DNA from 3 places in the Brevibacillus sp. YAE8 genome. Region 2 is predicted to be linked to each of the others. Evidence: riboswitches for the same ligand, from Rfam matches in the RefSeq annotation. Region 2 holds a riboswitch; each other region holds the start of a gene.
What was found. Region 2 has a riboswitch for thiamine pyrophosphate ahead of thiS (sulfur carrier protein ThiS). Riboswitches for the same ligand answer to the same signal wherever they lie in the genome.

Region 1 (4,523 bases), 350 kb from region 2:
AAAAAAGCCAGTCGCTACATCTGAACTGCACCCGATTGTTAGATACACCTAACAGTTGGAGGTGCAGTTTTTTTGTCTACGTTTACAGTTCTTCGCTATTTCCATGCCGGCTGGCGACGATGACAATGTTTCCCCGCCTGCATTTCCCTCGCGGCATCCGCTTGTCGGCTACAAACAATAAACAAAAACAGTCGCAGCCACGCAAAAACAGTCCGTACTGGAGGAATCATATGCACACCGTCTGGAAAGGCTCAATCAGCTTCGGCCTGGTCAATATACCCGTCCGCATGTTTACGGCAACAGAGGAACGGGACATTCGCTTTCGCCAACTGCACAAGGAATGCAACACCCCGATCAAATACGCCAAAATGTGCCCGCATTGCCAGCGGGAAGTGGAACCGAGCGAAATCGTCCGCGGGTACGAGTACGAAAAAGGCCATTTTGTCATGATTAACGACGAAGACCTGGAGGCGATCACGCCCGAGACGCGCCGCGCCATTGAAATTCTCGACTTCGTGGACTTGTCGGAGATCGACCCGGTTTACTTTGACAAAAGCTACTTCCTGTCTCCGCAAGATACGGGAGAAAAGGCGTATGCGCTGCTGCGCGCCGCCATGGAGCAGACCGGAAAGATCGCCGTCGCCCAGGTGACGATGCGCAATCGGCAAAGTCTCGCCGTCATTCGGCTGTACGAGCATTGCATCATGCTGGAAACGATTTTTTACCCGGACGAGGTGCGCCCGGTCAGTCAAGTGCCCGCCTTGCCGGAGGCTACTGTCCCGCTCGCGGAAAACGAACTGAAAATGGCGACAGAGCTGATCGGCAACATGACCGTTCCGTTCGATCCCGCCAAGTACACCGACGAATACCGCGTCGAGTTGCAAAAAATGATCGAGAAAAAGCTGGAGGGCCAGGAGATCGCCACCGCTCCGACGGTTGCGCGCACGAATGTGATCGACCTGATGCAAGCTTTGAAGGAAAGCCTGGCCTCGACAGCAGGCACTACGGGCAGTCCCGTGAAGCTTGCGCCGGAGCCTGTCCCGGCAGCCGCGAAGCCGAAAGCAGGGCGCAAACGGGCCGCTTCTGCGGAGAAAGCGGACAAGACAACCTCCCCTGCCAAAGAAGCGGTGGGGAAACCGAGTCCCGGTCCGACCTCGACAACGAAAACGCTTCGCCGCAAAAAAGCCACTCCTATGTAAAGCGGCGTTGGAACAGTTGGTGGTGCGGTGCGAAGCCATAAGCAGAACACTTGGCTGCGCGCAGCCATTGGCGACGCCTTAGCCTTACCGGATAACGTCTGCGCAAAAAACCTGCCCCATTTGCGGACAGGTTTTTTGCTTATCTTTTTGCGAGCTGTTGTTCCGGTTCGATATGAATGTGAACCGTATTGATTTTGTGCACACGTTTCATCCGTTCTTCGATATTTTCGGTGATGGTGTGGCTTTCTACTACGTTCAACTGCGGATCGACGTGGATCACGACGTCAACGAGCACGCTGCTGCCGTGATAACGCGCCTTGATGTCGCTGATCGCTTTCACCCCGGAAATGGAGAAGATCGTCTCCTTCAGCTCCTCCAGTTGCCCCTCATCGAAGCCATCTGTTAAGCGATGCGTCGCCTCCCGGAAAATATCCCACGCCGTCTTCAGGATAATCACCCCGACCACGAGCGCTGCCAGCGGGTCGAGCCAATGCAGTTGGAACTGCGCGCCCGCCACTCCGACAAACGTCCCGATGCTGACGAAGGCATCCGAGCGGTTGTCGGCAGCGGCCGCGAGCAACGCCTGGCTGTTCGTTTTCACGGCGAGTTGGTGATTGTACCGATAGACCCCGAGCATGATGACCGCAGTCGCCAGCGCCGTCCAGCCTGCCAACAAGTCGGGAGCAGTGTGGTTTGTATCAAACAGCGTCGGAATCGCTCCGGTAATGACCTCCAGCCCGACAAACAGCATGATGAACGACGCGACCAGGGCAGAGATCGTCTCCGCGCGAAAATGGCCGTACGGATGGTCGCGATCCGGCGGCTTGCGGGCAATGCGCAGCCCGATCAGCACGGCAATCGACGCCACCACGTCCGTCGAGTTGTTCAGCCCGTCCGCCATTAACGCTGCCGAGCCTGTCAGCACCGCAACCCCTATTTTTAACGCCGAGCAGAAAATATAGGCGATAATGCTGACCCACGCACCCCGCTCTCCTTGCTTCAGATCCGAATATACATTCACACTCCATCACCTCAAAAAATCTCAATCGCCCTATTCGCCCAAAGCCTTAGAACAGAACGTATAAAAGCAGTTTCTCGTTTTTTCGAATTTCATCGTACCAGACGCAATTCGTGTGGGTCTACAGAAACAGTTTTAGTCCGATTCATGAGTATAGAGGGGGGGAAAATGTGTTGCCCTGTGGCAATTTTTGTTGGAAACTTTTTCTTGCCAAGCACGGCTGTTCTCCGGTATCCTAATCTTGCAACGACAACCAAAAACAAGCACGGGAGCTTGGAAATCACCAGGCTGAGAGGATGGTACTGTGCCATCGACCGTTGAACCTGAACTGGGTAATGCCAGCGGAGGAATGTCCATATGACAGATTAGCGACGCGTATCTTTTTTTCGGATACCCGTCTCTTCTCTACTCTCGCGTCTGGCGTCGCATGTTCCCATGTGGCGTTTTTTCGCGACGGGCCTCTTTCGCCTCCCTACAAGGTTCGCGCTTTCGTGCAACCAAGCCAAGGAGGTTTTTTTATGTCATCCATTTCATCTTTTCCCGGAAGCCGCAAAGTATACGAGGTAGGCAGCCGCCCCGACATTCGCGTGCCGATGCGCGAAATTGCGCTATCGCCTACCGAGGGGCTGTACGGCACCACACCAAACCCGCCGTTGCGCGTGTACGACACAAGCGGCGAATACACGGCCGAAGGTTATGTCGCCGACATCAACAAAGGGCTGCCGCTCGTGCGCCAGCGCTGGATCGAGGAGCGCGACGATACGGAGAGCTATGCCGGCCGCGAGCCAAAGCCTGTGGACGACGGAATCCGCAACGCCGACAGCGCAGGGAAGATGCCCGCTTTCCCGCGCGAAGGCTATCAGCCGAGACGGGCGAAGCCAGGCAAGACGGTCACCCAGCTTCACTACGCCCGCCGTCACATCATCACGCCGGAGATGGAGTACATCGCCATCCGCGAAGGCGTCACGCCGGAGTTCGTCCGGGCTGAGGTGGCGGCAGGCCGCGCGATCATTCCCGCCAATATCAATCATCCGGAAGCGGAGCCGATGATTATCGGCCGGAATTTTCACGTCAAGGTCAACGCCAACATCGGCACTTCTGCCGTCAGCTCCTCAATGGAAGAAGAAGTCGAAAAAATGATCTGGTCGGTGCGCTGGGGCGCGGACACGATCATGGACTTGTCGACCGGAAAGCACATCCACACGACGCGCGAGTGGATCATCCGCAACAGCCCGGTGCCTGTCGGAACCGTACCGATTTACCAGGCGCTTGAAAAAGTGAACGGCAAAGCGGAGGATTTGACCTGGGAAGTCTACCGGGACACGCTGATTGAACAGGCAGAGCAAGGCGTCGATTATTTCACCATTCACGCCGGCGTCCTGCTCCGCTACATTCCGCTGACCGCGAAGCGCGTGACCGGAATCGTCTCGCGCGGCGGCTCCATTCTGGCTGCGTGGTGTCTCGCCCATCACGAGGAAAACTTTTTGTACACGCATTTCGAAGAGATTTGCGAGATTCTCAAGGCGTATGACATCAGCGTGTCACTTGGAGACGGCTTGCGCCCCGGCTCGATTGCAGATGCGAATGACGAGGCCCAGTTTGCCGAACTAGAGACACTCGGCGAGCTGACGAAAATCGCCTGGAAGCACGACGTGCAGGTGATGATTGAAGGACCCGGCCACGTCCCGATGCACCTCATTCGCGAAAACATGGACAAACAACTAGCGATTTGCCACGAGGCGCCTTTTTATACGCTCGGGCCGTTGACGACAGACATCGCGCCCGGCTACGACCACATCACCTCGGCGATCGGCGCCGCGATGATCGGCTGGTTTGGCACCGCGATGCTCTGCTACGTCACGCCCAAGGAGCATCTCGGCCTGCCGAACAAGGAAGACGTGCGCAACGGTCTCATCGCCTATAAAATCGCCGCTCATGCAGCGGATTTGGCCAAAGGCCACCCGCGAGCAAAACAGCGCGACGACGCTTTGTCCAAAGCCCGCTTCGAGTTTCGCTGGAACGACCAGTTCAACCTGTCTCTCGACCCCGAGCGCGCCCGCGAATACCACGATGAGACGCTGCCTGCCGAAGCAGCGAAGTCCGCGCATTTTTGCTCGATGTGCGGCCCGAAATTTTGCAGCATGAAAATCTCGCACGACATCCGCCACCAGGCCCAGGAGCAGGAGCGGATCGAGCCTGCCGCCATCGCAGCGGGCCTGCAAGAAAAAGCCCGCGAATTTCGCGAGCAAGGAAGTCAACTGTACAAATAAGCGCCCGGAGGTGGCAGACGATTGAATGATGTGTTG
Region 2 (4,523 bases):
AGCAACTGGGCATACGCGGAGTCAGCTACTGGAAGCTCGGTTTGCCGTTTCCGCAAAACTGGCTGTTGATCGAAAGCAACTTCCGCGTCCGCAAACGGGCGTAGCGAGAAGGCGTGCAATCCACTTTCGGCTTGTACGCCTTTTTCGTTTTCCGGCTGGTACTTTTTTCGCCGTGTGCCTGTCAGCCAGTCAGGAGGGTACACGCTCCTTTTGTCTGCTGGCTGGCGCAGTTCCCGGCAATGGACGACGACTCGTTGCAGAACAGATAGCGGTTCGTCGCCAGAGGCGGGTACAAAACAGCCAGGCTGTCCGACAAAACGCGCCCCTCGCTGTTTCGCGCGTGCTTTTTCAGCAACGCCGGGCCGCTGCAAGTGTTGGCCCGGTCACGTTTTCGATTGGCAGCAATCGTGGTATGATGGAACAAGAATACGTAGAAAAGGAGAGAAAGTATGGGAGAATGCAAGCTGGATCACAGCAAAGAGGATGTGCAAAAGAAGTTGGCCGAGCAAGCGCCGTTTTTGTCCGAAGAGCGGGTAGGGCAGTTCCAGCGCATGCTGGAAGGAGAGCTTAGCCAGGAGCGTTTGAACGAGCTGTTTCACCTGTTGAAAAAATACGATCTGGCAAGCCCGGAAGAGCGCCTCGCGCGCGAACAGCAGATGGATCGGCTGTTTGGCTAAAAAAGCCGTCACCGGATCGGCTTGCGGCCCATGAAGCCCTCGCGCAACCCGTGGTAGTGGGTGATGGATTCCTCGCCCTCGCGCCAGCACAGGAGCACTTCTTCGCCGTCGATGATCGCGGGAAAGTCGAACAGGCCGATGTCGATGTCCTTCACCTGGATGCCTTTGCCGATCAGTTGGGTGACGTGCATCTTCGCTTCCAGTTCGAGAAACTCAAGCTGGCATTCCACCGAAAAGAGCGCCTCTTCGTCAACGGGCTGCTGCTTTTTGATTTGCTCGCGCTTTTGATACATTTCGTAGAAAGAGCGCTTCGATTTTTGCAAAAACGAGAGTTCTTCACGTACATAGGGCAACAAGTCGTTCGCTTCCTGAAGCGTAAAGATTTTTTTGTTCACGGATCATCCCTCCACGATCTCTATTCTATTAGTATAATATCACCCTTGGCGGGAGAAAATGGCCGGAATGGAAAAAGCGCAAATGGCTTTCCGCTCCGGCGGCAAGGAGCAAAGATGGAAGACAGAATCTATTATCAAGATGCGTATGCGACAACGTTTTCGGCGCGCGTACTGCGGCAGGGTACGGAAGAGGATGGAACGCCGTACGCTGTGCTGAGCCAGACGGCGTTTTACCCGACGGGAGGCGGACAGCCCGGGGATGTGGGCACGCTCGGAGAATGTCGGGTCATCGACGTGGAAGAAGTAGCGGGCGAGGTGCGTCATCGGCTGGAAGCTCCGCTGCCGGAGGACTGCACGGAAGTGGTCGGGCAGATCGATTGGGACCGCCGCTTCGATCACATGCAGCAGCATGCCGGACAGCACATTTTGTCCGCCGCGTTTCTGGAAGTCGCGCGGGCGGAGACGGTCGCGTTTCATTTGGGAAAAGAACGCGTGACGATCGACGTGCGCCTGGATGAGCTGACAGCGGATGTGTGGGAAGCAGTCGAGCAGCGGGCCAACCAGGTCGTGCTGGAAAACCATCCGATCATCGCCCGGTTTGTCGACGACGAGGAGCTGGCTACGTTGCCGCTGAAAAAACAGCCGACGGTCACGGAAAATGTCCGCGTCGTCATCATCCCCGAGTACGACTACAATCCGTGCGGCGGCACACATCCTGCGCGCACGGGCGAAGTGGGCATGATTAAAATTCTCGGCTGGGAGCGCCATCGCGGAAACATCCGGCTGGAGTTCATCTGCGGCTTGCGGGCTTTGCGGGATTACACGCGCAAGCAGGCGGCTGTGCGCGAGCTGGCGAAGCGGTTTGCGACCAGCGAGGCGGAGCTGATCGCGCAGGCAGAGCGCGTGCTGGCCGAACGGGACAGTTTGAAAGCAAGGCTCGCCGACGCCGAAAAGCAACTGCTGGAAGGCGAAGTCCGAAAGCAGCTCGGCGTGGCAGAGCAAGTGGGAACTGTGCGTGTCATCGCGCAAGTTTTCCCGGACAAAACGATCCAGCAACTGCAGCAGTACGCCCAGCTCGCAGTCGCGGAGGCGCCGGACGTCGTATGCTTGCTGGCCGCAGCGACTGACGAGAAGACCCAGCTTGTGTTTGCGCGGGGGCAGGACGTGAACGTCGCCGTCAACCAGCTTATCAAGGAGACGCTGCCGTTGATTGCCGGAAAAGGCGGCGGCAATCCGGCGATGGCGCAGGGCGGCGGTCAACCAGCGCCTGCTGCGGACGAAGTGTTGGCGCACGCCCGCAAGCTGCTTGCCCAGTCGCTGGCCTGACGGACTAGCTGTGGGCAAGGCCGTTCACGCCTGGCCCCTACCATGATGGATGATGCGAGGAGGAAACGACGATGTTTTGGAACCCCGGCGATAAAGTTCGCGTGACGCAGCGGACAGGAGAATATATCGCGGAAGTGCTGGAAATTCACGATACGAAGCTGTTGGTCAAGGTGCTGGCGGTGACGAAATACCCGCAGCAGGGCGACCTGCATACGTCCTACGAGGTGGATGTGCCGCTGTTCCACCAGCGCCCAGCGCTCTCCTACCAGGAAAAATTCATGACCCCGGCCGCATCCGTCATCCGCTACAACGGCGAAGTGCCGGACTACAAGGAGTCCGTGCGCAAAGCGATGGAGCGGGAAATGGAGAAGCTGAAAAAAATGGCGGCCTGGTCCGAGCGCTGCCTGGTTGAACTGGAAGCGATGTACAAGGAAACCTTTACAAACACGAAATAGAATGGTACTGTAATACTCGAACGTACGACAATTTCATAGGTTTACTACCAAACGGGGGCCGAGCATCGTCGGCTGAGATTGTAACGAGCGTGTTACTGACCGTTGAACCTGACCTGGGTCATGCCAGCGGAGGAAGAGGTATATGAATCGATTTCACGGTGCGGCAGTTGCGGCGTATTTGCCGGAATGCTGCTACCAGATGATGAGATCAACTCAACCATCCCACGGCGGATGGTTTTTTTCTTCCATCTGTCCGATGGGATACATATACGGCTTCCACCGTTTGACTGGGGTGACTTCCGGCAAGCGAGGGAGGCCGTTTTTTCGTCCCTCGACAGGTGCCATCAAGAAGGAGGAATACAATGGTTGTTGTGCTGAACGGAAAAACAGCAGAGCTGTCGGCTGAGATCAACACAGTCCGCGCCTTGCTCGCTTCGTATTCCCTGCAAGAGAAGATTGTCGTCGTGGAGCGCAACGGAGAGATCATCGACCGCTCCCGGTATGAACAAACGCCGATTGCAGACGGAGACCGCATCGAAATCGTTCATTTTGTCGGAGGAGGATGACCAGCATGGATACATGGAAAATTGGCCCTTACGAGTTTCGCTCCCGCCTCTTGCTCGGGACCGGAAAATTCGCAGATTTGGAAACGCAAGGAAAAGCAGTCGAGGTGTCGGAAGCAGAAATTTTGACGTTTGCGATTCGCCGGCTCAATTTGGAAAATCCGCAAGAGCCGAACTTTTTGGAACAGCTCGACCTGAAAAAATTCACCCTGCTGCCGAACACAGCGGGAGCCTATACGGCAGAGGAAGCGGTGCGTATCGCCCGTCTGGCGAAAGCATCCGGCTTGTGCGATATGATTAAGGTGGAGGTCATCGGCGACCCGAAAACGCTGCTGCCTGACCCGATCGGCACGCTGGAAGCGTCGAAAATACTGGTCGAAGAAGGCTTCATCGTGCTGACCTACACCAACGACGATCCGATTCTCGCCAAGCGTTTGCAGGAAGTGGGCGTGCATGCCGTCATGCCGGGCGCGTCCCCGATTGGCTCCGGACAAGGCATCGTCAACGAAAACAACCTCCGCTTCATCATCGAGGACGCGAAAGTACCGATTATTGTGGATGCAGGCATCGGGTCGCCAGCCGATTGCGCGAAAGCGATGGAGCTGGGCGCGGACGGCGTGCTGCTGAATACGGCAGTCGCGCTCGCGGACAATCCGGTGCTGATGGCCGAAGCGATGAAGCTCGGCGTGGAAGCGGGGCGCAAAGGCTTCCTCGCGGGACGGATTGCGAAAAAGCGCTACGCGTCGGCGAGCAGTCCGACCGAAGGGATGATTGAGTAGCGTGGACCGACTGACAGAAGCGGTAGAATCGATTGCCAGGCGCAAAGAAGAGTTGTTTGCCCTCCTGGCAGAGCTCGTTTCCCATCCGACTGTAAGTCCGCCAGCGCGAAACAGCGACGCGGCGCAAACGGTACTCGCCCATCGGCTCGCGGCCATCGGCTTTGAGGTCGACCGCTGGACCGTCTACCCCGGCGATGACAACGTCGTCGGCCGACTGCCGGGCAGCGCTTCCGCCCAGGCGAACAGCCTGATTATCAACGGGCACATCGACGTTGCGAGCTGGACGTATCCGCCGTTTTCCTTGACGCGCGGCGCAGACGGGCGGCTG
Region 3 (4,523 bases), on a different contig from region 2:
CTGTTGGCGAGGCGAGGGAAAAAGCAAAAACATTGAAAAGACCGTTTGCCGTTGCTTTTGGCGAAGGCGAGGCAAAAGCAAAATCATTAAAAAGCCCGTCTGTCGTTGCTTTTGGTGAGGCGAGGAAAGATGAGAAATCTCTGGAGCTTCTTGGGATACCCGCTGGGGGCTGGACTGCCCGGCTCCGGGGAAAAAGCAAAACCGCGTCCAAAGTGGTCGATTCAGGATGTGTCTCAGAGTGGACGCTTAACAAGCGTGTTTTGCTTTTTCCCCTCCACCTCGGTCGGTATCCCAAAGAGCTTTCGCGGATTTCTCCTCTTTCCTCGTCAGCGGCTTGCTTGGGTGGGCGTGGGTTTTTTAAAACGTTTGTAAAGAGTTTTTCAAAGATGGGGTTCAGGTTGGCAAAAAGTGCTGTCCGATCCGGGGCGCTCAGGCAAGGCTGGGCTTTCCTCAATCTGTACAATGTTTTTCTGCTAACAGAACCGAACTGAAAAAGCAATTTCATTGAAAATCCATTCCTCGCTGCTGCTTTCATCGAAGCGAAGCAAAACAAAAAAGCAGGCCTGCTCCAAGGCCCGCTTTTCATCCGAGACGATTTTCCAGTTCTTTGACGATGGCCTCGGCCTTGCGAATCCAGCGGGGGTCGATCTCGGCATCTTTGTCGAGCGGCTCCTGGAACTGGTTCATCACGGCTGAAGCGACGGGGGCGTAGTAGCCGATATCTTCCTCTACGCCTGTGTTGTAGACGTGGCGCAAAACAAACGGTTCGCCCAGTTCCAGCCACGCGTCGGGGCTGTCGAGCTCGCCCTGCAAGACTTTTACCGGGAGGCGGAGGTACACGGTGTTCCTGTCGTCAAGGGTGCGGTCGAAATAGCCGTGTTCGTAATCCCAATTCGCCAGTGTAAAATGCGGCTCGAGCGACTCGCGGAAATAGCCGAACGTCGCCTTCGTCCCTGGTAAGCTGCTTTGAATTTTCTTCATTTGTATCCCCTGCCTTCGTCACATACTACTGGTAGTGTGCGCCAAAACGGCGGGTTGTACTCACAGGCGAGGGCAGGCAAAACGAGCAACAAGCCTCGCTGCCGGAATTGCGGATGGCAAGAGGCTTGGTAACTCTATGCTTTCAGGTTTTAGAGCAGCGCGATCGTCAAAAGCGTAAACAAGGCGAGCGGAATGATTCTTTTGCCTCTTCGACACGGACGGCGGCGTTTTTTCCTCGGCACGACGACTGCAGCCGGAGGTGGTGGCGGCGGTGGATACGGGTAACACGGCTGAGGCGGGTAGGGCGGGAACGGTGGGAACGGCGCCATGTACGGATTGAAGCCGGAATAAGGGCTGACGAAAGGAGCGCCCTCTCCAAACGGACTCACCTGGCCGTACGGAAAGCTCGGACTGCCAAACGGACTTACTTGCCCATATGGCTGGCCCGGACTGCCGAACGGACTTACCTGCCCATACGGTTGACCCGGACTGCCGAACGGGCTTACCTGCCCATACGGCTGATTCGGGCTGCCGAACGGACTTACCTGCCCATACGGCTGGTTCGGGCTGCCGAATGGGCTGATCGGAGCGTATGGATAGCAATCGTCCGCGTAAGGGCTGACTTGACCAGCAGGAGGCCGATTCGGCTGGCTGCTGCTGCCAAGCGGACTGACATCGCCAAACGGCTGGTATCCGCCATATGGATAGCCGTAGGGAGTCCAGTCCGGGTACATGCCCCAGTCTCCATGCGATTTGCGGCTGGCTACCTCTTCGAACTCGTAGTCGTCTTCCTCTGCATCGAGATCGTCCACTTCCACATATACATTCTGATCGTCAAAGTCCACGATCACGCCTTCAAAAATCTGGCCGTCAATCGCTTCAATGCGCACCTTTTTCTCGACGTGTTCTTTGCATATGTTGTGCACATTTTCACGCATATCCTTTATCAGACTGACCGTCTGGACGTCAGCCTGGTACAGGTTTTTTTCAGACTGCATGGAAACTCCTCCCCTTCTGGTGTTTCTTTATTACCATATACAGGTGCCCATGGGGAGGTGTACCGGGTTTGCAGTTCGGACTAGCCCATTTTGTTCGACGTTTCGTCTGTTTTTGCCAAAAAGCGGGATGGCAAAAACGGCGTCAGACGCTCTGTCTCGCCTTTTTCCAGGTAGTCGGCCATCCATTTCGCGGTAGCCGGGGACAGCAAGATGCCGTTGCGGAAGTGCCCTCCGGCAATCGAAAGCCCGTCCCAGCCGGGCACGGGACCAAGCAGCGGCTTGCCATCTGCGGTAGCTGGCCGCAGTCCGCCCCACGCCTCCAGAAAAGCAGCGCCGTGTAAGGCCGGGACGTACGGCATGACTCCGTTCAGGATGCTGGCCAAGCCCGCCATTGTAACTTCGCGCTGAAAGCCGCTTTCGTCTTCTGTCGCGCCGATGACGATTTTCCCGTCCTTCTTCGGCGTGATGTAGCCGGAGGTGCCAAAAATGACGGTGCGAAGCGGGATGCCTGCGGAGGATACCGCCGCGATCTGGCCGCGAACCGGGCGAACGGGAATCGAAACGCCGAGCATTTCCAGCATGATGCCCGCCCACGCGCCTGACGTGATGATCGTTTGCTCCGCCCGCAGCGGTCCAAGCGAACTCTCCACGCCGACTACCCGGCCGCCTTTTACCGCGATGCCGCTCACGACACAGCCTGCGTGCAACGCGACGCCTTGCAGCCGGCATGCTGTCACCAGAGCGCGCAGCAGCATGCGGTTGTTGATATGCCCTTCGTACGGAGAGTAGATGGCTGCCTGCGCCTGCTCGGTCAAAAGCGGCTCCACCTCAGCCAGTTGCTGCCGCTCCGTCAAAAGGTGGACGCTGTGCCCCGCTTCTTTTTGCCAATGGTACTTCGCCAAAAGCTGTGCCTGCTCGTCATCGTTGAGCGCGACCGTCAGCAGCCCTTCCAGGCTGAGCTGGACGTCCCCTCCGGTAAACTCTTCCAGCTCGGCCGCCCACTGCGGGTAATAGGCCAGCGAAGTCATGCCCAGATCGAGCATCGGGCCTGGGGCCGTAAACTCCTTCAACGGCGCGAGCATCCCCGCCGCCGCAGAAGACGCCTGTCCGCCCCATTCTCCCTGCTCGACCAGCGTGACGCTCCTTCCTCTTCGTGACAACTCATAAGCCAGACTTAATCCGATAATTCCTCCACCCACTACGAGACAATCGCTCAATTTTTCTCTCTCCTCGCTTGTTGTAATCTCTTCGGGGCCATTCGAAAGCGCCGTTGTAGCCAAAAGCCCCTGGCGCAGTCGACAAAATGAAAAAAACCACCTTCTCCTTCACAGGAAAAGGCGGGCTTCATACGCATCGTAACCAAATAAAAAAGCGCTGTTTGCCGGCAACCGTATCCCTGCGCCGGCATGATCCGGATCAGGTGCAATGGGTCGACGGTCGTTGCTTCCATCCTCTCAGCCCCGCATGAAGGACTCCCCGAGTTGCTTGATCTTTTATTTTCGTTCACCCACCAAGTATAGTCCTCTTGGGCGCGATCTGACAAGATGGTCTGCGCTTTCATCCTCAGCTTAATCCTCGTCTTTCACATCGTAGCTTTCCGGAACCGTCTCGTGACGCGCCGCTTCCTCGAACTCGCGAAGCTTGCGCATTTCCTCCAGATGGTGATTGAACTGCTCCTTGTTGATGATGTACTCGTTGCCGTCGTGGAGAGCGCGGATTTTGCCCTGATGAATTTTTTCCAAAATAAACGTTTCAGGAAGCTCCAAATACGCCGCTGTCTCCTCCACAGTCAAATACGTCTTGTTCTCGCGCAATCTTGCCTCCAGTTCCGCTTTCTGCTGCTCGAATCCAGGTTTTCCCAGAAGGGCGAACATGTTGGCCTTGTACGCCTCCACCCCGGGCTGATCGAACGGGTTGACCCCTAGCAAATAGCCGCTGATCCCGCACGCCTTTTCAAAAAAGTAGATCAGGGCGCCGAGATGGTACGCTGTCGCCTCTGGCATCTCCACAAGCAGGTTCGGTACGCCGCCATCTACATGGGCCAGTACCGTTCCCTCGAAAGCCTTTTTATTGACAAACCCCATCCGCTTGCCGGACAGGAAGTTCAACCCGTCCACATCGAGCGGGTCCTCCTGCACGGTCACGTCGACGGCGGGCTTGTTCACCGTAACAACCGTTTCAAACAACTGCCGCATGCCGTCCTGTATGTACTGCCCCAACGAGTGCAGGTCCGTGGAAAACTCGGCTGACGCGGGAAAAATTCCTTTGCCGTCTTTTCCTTCCGACTCCCCGAAAAGCTGCTTCCACCACTCCGCGAAAAAGCGGAACTGCGGCTCGTAGCTGACCAGAAGCTCCACGGTTTTACCTTTGCGGTACAGCGCATTGCGAATCGCCGCATACTGGTAGCACGGATTTTCGTACAAATCCATGACCATGTAGCGCTCGCTCGCGTCTTGCGCGCCCTTCATCAGCGCGTCCAGATCGGCCCCGCTCACTGCGATTGGCAACAGTCCGACTGCGGTCAGGACGGAAAAACGTCCGCCG

Region 1: it holds a riboswitch for thiamine pyrophosphate, as region 2 does, so the genes downstream of both, thiC (phosphomethylpyrimidine synthase ThiC) here and thiS (sulfur carrier protein ThiS) in region 2, are expected to answer to the same signal.
Region 3: it holds a riboswitch for thiamine pyrophosphate, as region 2 does, so the genes downstream of both, thiO (glycine oxidase ThiO) here and thiS (sulfur carrier protein ThiS) in region 2, are expected to answer to the same signal.

Annotation. Positions count from the first base shown of each region.
Region 1 covers NZ_BAAIYG010000001.1:706,345-710,867, forward strand. The annotation lists gene ku (non-homologous end joining protein Ku) at 231-1,199, shown strand; gene AC27IT_RS02910 (cation diffusion facilitator family transporter) at 1,339-2,220, opposite strand; TPP riboswitch at 2,474-2,584, shown strand; gene thiC (phosphomethylpyrimidine synthase ThiC) at 2,736-4,487, shown strand; gene AC27IT_RS02920 (hypothetical protein) at 4,509-4,523, shown strand, end outside.
Region 2 covers NZ_BAAIYG010000001.1:359,059-363,581, reverse strand. The annotation lists gene AC27IT_RS01100 (glycoside hydrolase family 18 protein) at 1-104, shown strand, start outside; gene AC27IT_RS01095 (hypothetical protein) at 182-355, opposite strand; gene AC27IT_RS01090 (hypothetical protein) at 450-677, shown strand; gene AC27IT_RS01085 (DUF2203 domain-containing protein) at 686-1,072, opposite strand; gene AC27IT_RS01080 (alanyl-tRNA editing protein) at 1,187-2,398, shown strand; gene kapB (kinase-associated lipoprotein KapB) at 2,470-2,853, shown strand; TPP riboswitch at 2,895-3,005, shown strand; gene thiS (sulfur carrier protein ThiS) at 3,216-3,419, shown strand; gene AC27IT_RS01065 (thiazole synthase) at 3,425-4,195, shown strand; gene AC27IT_RS01060 (acetylornithine deacetylase) at 4,188-4,523, shown strand, end outside.
Region 3 covers NZ_BAAIYG010000010.1:9,701-14,223, reverse strand. The annotation lists gene AC27IT_RS14230 (hypothetical protein) at 1-505, opposite strand, end outside; gene AC27IT_RS14225 (YugN family protein) at 583-981, opposite strand; gene AC27IT_RS14220 (LSm family protein) at 1,131-1,979, opposite strand; gene thiO (glycine oxidase ThiO) at 2,060-3,196, opposite strand; TPP riboswitch at 3,353-3,468, opposite strand; gene AC27IT_RS14210 (excisionase family DNA-binding protein) at 3,548-3,766, opposite strand; partial or broken gene AC27IT_RS14205 (glucose-6-phosphate isomerase) at 3,788-4,523, opposite strand, start outside.